3 regions of the Xanthobacter sp. 126 genome follow, and region 2 is predicted to be linked to each of the others. Evidence: predicted binding sites of a transcription regulator. Region 2 holds the regulator's gene; each other region holds the start of a gene.
What was found. The regulator PhoB, encoded in region 2, activates phosphate uptake and scavenging genes when phosphate is short. The targets are predictions, from matches to a motif close to TGTCATNNANCTGTCAT.
Positions count from the first base shown of each region.

Region 1: XAN126_RS0106790 (RNA degradosome polyphosphate kinase) is a predicted target of PhoB. The motif match lies at 1,117-1,133, and genes of this name have one in related genera.
Region 3: ugpB (sn-glycerol-3-phosphate ABC transporter substrate-binding protein UgpB) is a predicted target of PhoB. The motif match lies at 1,570-1,586, and genes of this name have one in related genera.

Region 1 is NZ_JAFO01000001.1:1,453,323-1,456,154, reverse strand. Features, by position in the region: gene XAN126_RS0106800 (AI-2E family transporter) at 1-358, shown strand, start outside; gene XAN126_RS0106795 (chromosomal replication initiator protein DnaA) at 363-1,094, shown strand; gene XAN126_RS0106790 (RNA degradosome polyphosphate kinase) at 1,201-2,832, shown strand, end outside.
Region 2 is NZ_JAFO01000001.1:5,362,864-5,365,695, forward strand. Features, by position in the region: gene pstB (phosphate ABC transporter ATP-binding protein PstB) at 1-243, shown strand, start outside; gene phoU (phosphate signaling complex protein PhoU) at 264-998, shown strand; gene phoB (phosphate regulon transcriptional regulator PhoB) at 1,053-1,754, shown strand; gene XAN126_RS0125380 (FAD-dependent oxidoreductase) at 2,009-2,832, opposite strand, start outside.
Region 3 is NZ_JAFO01000001.1:4,624,967-4,627,798, reverse strand. Features, by position in the region: gene XAN126_RS27350 (diguanylate cyclase) at 1-1,549, shown strand, start outside; gene ugpB (sn-glycerol-3-phosphate ABC transporter substrate-binding protein UgpB) at 1,672-2,832, shown strand, end outside.

The DNA of each region.
Region 1 (2,832 bases), 3.9 Mb from region 2:
CATCCCCTATGTGGGTTCGCTGACCGGCTTCGTGCTGGCCATGGGCGTCGCCATCGTCCAGTTCTTCCCGGACTGGAGCATGATCGGCACCGTGCTCGCCATCTTCGTCGCCGGCCAGACCATCGAGGGCTATGTGCTCTCGCCGAAACTGGTGGGCGACAGCATCGGCGTGCATCCGGTGTGGCTGATGTTTGCCCTGTTCGCCTTCGGCTACCTGTTCGGCTTCGTCGGCCTGCTGCTGGCTGTGCCGCTGACGGCGGTAGCGGGCGTTCTGGTGCACTTCGCCATCGCCCGCTACATGCAATCCTCGCTCTACCAGGGCGCGGCGGACGATGATCCTCCGGCAGAGACCCGCTGACCCGATGCCCCGCCCCCCGGCAGAACCGCCGCGCCAGCTTGCCCTCGACCTGCCGAACCAACCGGCGCTGCGCCGCGACGACTTCCTCGCCGCGCCCGGCAACGCGGCGGCGCTCGCCTTGATCGACGCCTTTCCCGACTGGCCGTCGCGCGTCGCCTGCCTCGTCGGCCCGGAAGGCGCGGGCAAGAGCCACCTCGCCGCCATCTTCGCCGAGCGGTCGGGCGCCCTGACGCTGGCCGCCCGCGACTTGGTGCGCGAGGCGGTGCCGGCGGCCCTTGCCCGCGACGCGCTCGTCCTGGAGGACCTCGACCCGGCGACCTTCAGCGAGCCGGCCCTGTTCCACCTGCTCAATCTCGCCCGCGAGCAGCAGGCCTACCTGCTGATGACGGCGCGCACGCCGCCCTCCGGCTTCCCCCTCGCCACGGCCGACCTCGCCTCCCGGCTGCGCGCCATCCCGGTGTTCGAGATCGCCCCGGCGGACGATTCCCTGCTGGCGGCCGTGCTGGTGAAGCTGTTCACCGACCGCCAGCTCGCGGTGGACGAGGCGACCGTGCAATATCTGTTACTGCGCATCCCGCGCTCGGTGGCGGGGGCCCAACGCATCGTCGAGGCGCTCGATCAGGCCGCGCTGGCCGCCCGGAGGCCGGTGACGCGCGCACTGGCAGCCCAGGTGCTGGCGGCCGGCGATCTGGCGGACGAGGCCTCCACCGAGACCGATCCGGACGCGGACGATTGAGGAACGCGCAAGGCCGGCGCAATGTCATAGAGTGGTCATGCAAGCCGGCCATGGTCCGGCCGGTTTCCGCCAATGAGGCATGAGGGAGCGACGGGAGCGAATGGGCATGAACGAGGCTGTGGCTCTCTCCGACACCGAAATCGTCTCCGAAGTGGGAAGCCCGCTCGCGCAGTCGCCGCAGCGGTTCATCAATCGCGAGATTTCCTGGCTCGGCTTCAACCGCCGCGTGCTGGAGGAAGCGGAGAACCGCAATCATCCCCTGCTGGAGCAGTTGCGCTTCCTCTCCATCTCCGCCAACAACCTCGATGAATTCTTCATGGTCCGCGTCGCCGGCCTGAAGGAGCAGGTGCGCGAGGGCGTGCAGACCCAGAGCCCGGATGGCCTCACCCCTTCCGAGCAGCTCACCACCATCCTCGCCGCCGCGGCACAGCTGATCTCCGACCAGCAGGCGCGCTGGCGCGAGCTGAGGCGCGACCTTGCCGGTGCAGGCATCGTGCTGGTGGATGGCGGGGACGGGACGCCCGAGGACATGGAGGTGCTGGAGCGGCACTTCCTCAACCACGTCTTCCCGGTCCTGACCCCGCTCGCCATTGATCCGGCTCACCCCTTCCCGTTCATTCCCAACCTGGGCTTCTCGCTGGCCCTCCAGCTGGTGCGTCAGTCGGACGGGCGGGGCATGAACGCGCTCATCCGCATCCCGGCCAAGGTCGACCGCTTCATCCGCCTGCCGGATCAAGGCACCGGCACGCTGCGTTTCATGACGCTCGAGCAGATGATCGGCCTGTTCATCGCGCGCCTCTTCCCCGGCTATGCGGTGAAGGGACAGGGCGTGTTCCGGGTCATCCGCGACAGCGACCTCGAAATCGAGGAAGAGGCCGAAGACCTCGTCCGCCTGTTCGAGACCGCCCTCAAGCAGCGCCGCTACGGCGAGGTGATCCGCATGGAGGCCGACGCCGCCATGCCGGAGGAGCTGCGCAATTTCGTCGCCCGCGAACTCGGCGTGAACGACGACGAGATCTTCGTGGTGGACGGCGTGCAGGCGCTGAACGAGTTCTCACAGCTCGTCTCGGTGGACCGGCCGGACCTGAAATTCCAAGCCTACAACGCCCGATTTCCCGAGCGCATCCGCGACCACGGCGGAGACTGCTTTCTCGCTATTCGCGAGAAGGACATTCTGGTTCACCACCCTTATGAATCCTTTGACGTGGTGGTTCAGTTTCTGCGTCAGGCCGCCCGCGACCCCAACGTCGTCGCCATCAAGCAGACCCTCTACCGCACCTCCTCCGACAGCCCCATCGTGAAGGCACTGGCCGAAGCGGCCGAGGCCGGCAAGTCGGTGACCGCGCTGGTGGAGCTGAAGGCGCGCTTCGACGAGGAAGCCAACATCCGCTGGGCCCGCGACCTGGAGCGCGCCGGCGTGCAGGTGGTGTTCGGCTTCATCGAGCTGAAGACCCATGGCAAGCTCTCCATGGCGGTGCGCCGGGAAGGCTCCCAGCTCGCCACCTACGTGCATGTGGGTACCGGCAACTACCACCCCATTACCGCGCGTATCTACACCGACCTCTCCTTCTTCACCGCCGATCCGGTGATCGCCCAGGACGTGGCGCGCATCTTCAACTTCATCACCGGCTATGCGACGCCGGGCGAACTCGACGCCATGGCCGTGTCGCCCTCCTTCCTCAAGCCGCGGCTGATGAAGCACATCGCGGACGAGATCGAGTTTGCCCGGGCGGGCCGT
Region 2 (2,832 bases):
GACGAGCCGACCTCGGCCCTCGACCCCATCTCCACCTCGAAGATCGAGGACCTGATCGACGAGCTGAAGCAGGAATTCACCATCGTCATCGTCACCCACAACATGCAGCAGGCCGCGCGCTGCGCCGACATGACCGCCTTCTTCTATCTGGGCGAGCTGATCGAGATGGCGCCTTCCGACGTGATCTTCACCAATCCGAAGGAGATCAAGACGCGCGACTACATCACCGGCCGCTTCGGCTGACGGATTGAAGGATCACTGAGATGCCGGATCATATCGTCGCCTCCTTCGATCAGGAGTTGAAGGAAATCGGCCGCAAGGTCGTCGAGATGGGCGGGCAGGCCGAGCGCCTGGTCGCCGACAGCGTCGCCTCCCTCATCCGCCGCGACAGCGCCCTCGCGCAGAAGGTCGTGCTGCTGGATGCCAGCGTCGACCAGGTGCAGCGCGAGATCGAGGACCGGGCCATCCTGGTCATCGCCAAGCGCCAGCCGGTGGCCATCGACCTGCGCGAGATCGTCGCCGCGATCCGCATCGCCAACGATCTCGAGCGCATCGGCGACCTCGCCAAGAACGTGGGCAAGCGCGTCATCGCCATCGAGGGCGAGTATCACCCGGCGAAGCTGGTGCGCGGGGTGGAGCACATCTCCGACCTCGTGCTCGAGCAGCTGAAGGAAGTGCTGGACGCCTACGCCGCCCGCAACGAGGCCAAGGCGCTGGAAGTGTGGGGCCGCGACGGCGCCATCGACATCATGTACACGTCCCTGTTCCGCGAGCTCCTCACCTACATGATGGAGGATCCGCGCAACATCTCCGTGTGCACGCACCTCTTGTTCTGCGCCAAGAACATCGAGCGCATCGGCGACCACGCGACCAACATCGCGGAGATCGTCTACTACATGGTGACGGGCCAGAACCTGCCGGAGAGCCGCCCCAAGGCGGACGCCTCCAGCGACACCACCCTGCCCTTCCCGGGCCGCACCACCACCGTTCAGAGCTGATCAACCAGACCTGAAGACGGGGCGGAGAGCCCCGATAGTGACGGATAGACCAAAGTGCCGGCGCGTATTCTGATCGTCGAGGACGAAGAGCCGTTAACCCTCCTGCTCCGCTACAATCTGGAGTCGGAGGGTTACGGGGTCGAGAGCGTGGGACGCGGCGACGAAGCCGAGACCCGGCTGCGCGAAAGCGTGCCTGATCTCATCATCCTCGACTGGATGCTGCCCGGCCTCTCCGGCATCGAACTGTGCCGGCGCCTGCGCACCCGGCCGGAGACCGAGCGGCTGCCCGTCATCATGCTCACCGCCCGCGGTGAGGAAACCGAGCGGGTGCGCGGCCTCGCCACCGGCGCGGACGACTATGTGGTGAAGCCCTTCTCGGTGCCCGAGCTGCTCGCCCGCGTGCGCGCCCTGCTGCGCCGGGCCAAGCCCGAGCACGTCGCCACCCTGCTGCGGGCCGGCGACATCGAGCTCGACCGCGAGACCCACCGGGTTCACCGCGCCGGTCGCGAGATCCATCTCGGCCCCACCGAGTTCCGCCTGCTGGAATTCCTGATGCAGAGCCCCGGCCGCGTCTTCTCCCGCGAGCAGCTGCTCGACGGCGTGTGGGGCCAGGACGTCTATATCGACGAGCGCACGGTGGACGTGCATGTGGGCCGCCTGCGCAAGGCCATAAACCGCGGCCGCCAGTCCGACCCCATCCGCACCGTGCGCGGCGCCGGCTACTCCTTCAACGAGATGTTCGCCCGCGCGCACTGAGCGTTGCTTCGCTCAAACGCCACGCGGGCTGTCTTTACGTCGTCTTCGCTCAAACGCCGCGCGGGCTATTTTGGGGGAGGCGCAACCTCCCCCGAGCCGTCATCCCCCGGCTCGTCCTGGGGATCCACCCCGCCACGCGTCGGGCTGCTCGGAAGTATCAGCACCCCTCTGGCCGATGGGTGGATTGCCCGCACAAGGCGGGCAATGACGGCGGGATGTATGAAACGGGGCAGATCTCCGATGAGACGCAGCCCTCACCCCGTCCGCACCCCCAAAAGCCCAAGCGCCTGCTTGGCCGCGCGCTCGCCGGAGAGCCAGGCGCCGCCGACCGTGCCCCAGAGCGTCTCGTGGGTGTGCTCGCCGGCGAAGACCAGCCGGCCGCCCACCGTTTCGGTGAAGGCGCGGCGCATGTTGCCGAAGCCCGGCAAGGCGCAGGAGAAGGCGCCCAGCGCCCACGGCTCCTTGCTCCAGCGGGTGGCGAAGACCTTGCCGACGCGCGCGGCGGTATCGGCGCCGAACTCGCGCGTCAGCGCCGCCTTCACGAAGGACGCCGCCGCCTCGGGCGGACTGTCGGCGAGGCCGGCGGCCACGTCGCCCCCCACTTCAAGGCTGTAGAGGTCTGTGCCGCCGATACGGGCGCGCAGCGCATAGGCGCGCGGGCCGTCGGCGCGGAAATAGACCAGCTCGTCAGCGCCGAGATTGCCGGGATTGCGCGGCAGGCGGAAGCCGATGTGGTCGAAGGCGCCGAGCGTGATCTTCTCCACCGCCGTGCGGTAGCGCTGCGGCAAGGACGGGCCGATGCGCAGCTTGCCTGCCGCAATCAGGCTCGGCGGTACGGCGACGATCACCGCGCGCCCGGTCACGCTGCCCTTGTTGGTCTGCACCGAGACGAGGCGCGGGCTGAGATCGATGGAGCGCGCCGCCACCTCGAGCCGCACGGTCAGCGGACGGGCGAGCTGCGCCACCAGCGTGCCCACGCCCTGCCGGCAGATGTCCTCGCTCTCGCGCTCGTCGAAGCGGGAGACATCCACGGTGGAGACCTGATCCAGTTCCTTGGCGCAGTTGAACGGGCCGAGGA
Region 3 (2,832 bases), 740 kb from region 2:
CTACGAGGCGAACCTCCGGCGCTTCTACGCCGCCCGGCTCGACGCTTCGGAGCTGGCCAACATCGAGCGCTACATCCGCGACGGGGTCCTGCGGCATCGGACCCAATCACGCCCCTTCGTCTTCGACCATCGCGGCCGGCGCCTGCGCGTGAATGCCTTGACGGACCCCGATGGCAACCGCATCCGCATCTGGCAGGCGCTCGTGCAGGAGCCGGCAGAGTCCGAACGGAGCGACGCGCAGCGCGGCTTCTCCATCGACCTGCTCGACCATATTCCCGACGGGGCCATGGTGCTCGACCAGAACGACCTCATCATCGCCGCGAATGACGAATTCCGCCGGATGTACGGTGTGCGGCCGGGCGAGACGGTCGTCGGCCAGACGTTCGCCGCCGTGGTCCGTCGGGCCTGGGCGGCGGCCGGCAGGCCCGACGAGCAGCTGGAGCCCGTGCTTCTCGACAACATGCGCTTCGCCGGATCGCCGTTCGAGATCGAGCTGCCGCGCGATCAGTGGCGCCGTGTCATCGCCCGCCGGACCAGCGACGGCATCGGATATTTCACGCATTCGGACATCTCCCTCCTCAAGCGCCAGCAGGCGGACCTGCTGGTGGCGGAACGCCGCGCGTGGGAGGGAGAGCGTCGCTATCGCCTGCTCGCGGAGAACTCGACCGACGTGATCGCCGCGATCTCCGGCGACCGGAAGATCCGCTTCATGTCGCCGGCCTGCAGCCGAATCCTCGGCTGGGGGCCCCCCGACATGCTGGGCCGCGACGTGATCGATTTCCTGCACCCCGATGAGCAGCCCTTGTTCCTGGCGGCGCTGGGCGCCGGCGAGGGAAGCGGTCTGGGCCGCAGCGCCGCTTTCGTGTGCCGGGTGCGTGCCCGCCATGACGACTGGGTGTGGATGGAAGCCTCCATCGGAGCGGTTCAGGAGACGACGCTCGACGGAGCCGATATCGCCTTCATCTGCTCGCTGCGCGATGCCCGCGAACGGGTGCTCGCGGAGCGGGCGCTCAAGCGGGCGCACGAGGAACTGGCGCTCATTGCCGGCAGCGATCCGTTGACCGGCCTTGCGAACCGGCGCCGCTTCGAGGCCATCTTCGATGAGGAATGGCACCGGGCCGGGCGCGAGCGGCTGGGGCTGTGCCTTGCGATGGTGGATATCGATCGCTTCAAGGCGGTCAACGACACCTTCGGGCATCTCGCCGGGGACGAATGTCTCAAGCGGGTGGCGATGGTCATCAAGGCCAATCTGCCGCCCGGAGCCGGGCTGGCGGCCCGCTACGGCGGGGAAGAGTTCGTTCTTCTGCTTCCCAATGCCTCCGCAGCGCAGGGGCAGGCGCTCTGCGAGCGCATCCACAACGATCTTAAGCGGGAGCCGTGGTCGGCGGTGGCGCCGGGCCTCGACGCGGTGACCGTCAGCATCGGCCTCTGCATCGCGCGCGCCCCGCGGGGGGCCAGCATGGCCGGGCTGATCCGCATCGCCGACGAGGCGCTCTACAGGGCCAAAAGCTCGGGGCGGAACTGCACGGAGGTACAGCATGCCGTCTGAGGATGGCTGCTTCGCCGGAAAGTCACGCGGGCGTCATCCCCCCTTGGCAAGGTCGCGCGCCTTTCTCCACAATTGAACCGCGCCGAGCCGCGCTCGCGCCCGTCCGCGTCCAGGAGGTGTCGATGAATCGCCGCGAACTGCTCGCCGGAACCGCCGCTTCTGCCGGCCTCGCGCTGGTGCCGCACCTCGCCTTTGCGCAAGGCGCGCCGGTCCAAATCACCTTCTGGCACGCCATGGCCGGCCCCCTCGGCGAGGAACTGAAGCGGCTCTGCGACGCCTTCAACGCCGCCCATAAGGCGGTGGTGGTGGAACCGGTGTTCAAGGGCACCTATCCCGAGACCATGACCGCCGCCATCGCCGCCTTTCGCGCCGGCAAGGCGCCGCATCTGGTGCAGATGTACGAGGTCGGCACCGGCTCCATGCTGGCCGCCGGCGCGGCCGTGAAGCAGGTCTGGCAGCTCGCCGACGAGACCGGCGTCCGGCTCGATCCGGCCATCTACATGCCGGCGGTGCGCAGCTACTACAGCCTGCCGGATGGCCGCATGGCCTCCATGCCGTTCAATTCGTCGACGCCCATCATGTGGTGCAACAAGGACCTGTTCGAGCGCGCCGGCCTTGATCCCGAGCGGCCGCCGGAGACCTGGGAGCAGGTGGTGACGGCGGCCGAGGCGCTGCGGTCCAAGGGCGGCGCCAAGGTGGGCATGACCACCGCGTGGCCGACCTGGGTGCATCTGGAATGCTTCGGCGCCATCCATGATGTGCCCTTCGCCACAAAGGCCAACGGCTTCGAGGGGCTCGACGCCGAGCTGGTGTTCAATTCCCCGCCCATGCGCAGCCACATCACCCGCCTTCTCGAAATGGCGAAGGCGGGCACCTTCACCTATGCCGGCCGCGGCGCCGCCGGCGACAGCCTCTACCCGGCCGGCGACACCGGCATCTCCTTCAACTCGTCCGGGATACGCGCTGCCGTGGTGCGCGACGCCCGCTTCCGCCCCATGGCGGCGCAACTACCCTATGACCCGGCGGTGCGGGCCACCCCCAACAATTCGATCATCGGCGGCGCGAGCCTGTGGACGATGACGGCGCCCGACCGGTCGGCGGCGGAATACAAGGCCGTCGCCAGCTTCCTCGCCTTCCTCGCGCGGCCGGACACCGATGCGTCCTGGCACCAGCGCACGGGTTATGTCCCGGTCACGCTGGGCGGCGCGGGCCTCTCGCTCGCCCAGGGCTACTATGCCCGCAATCCGGGCGCGGACATTCCCATCCGCCAGCTCAACCGCGGC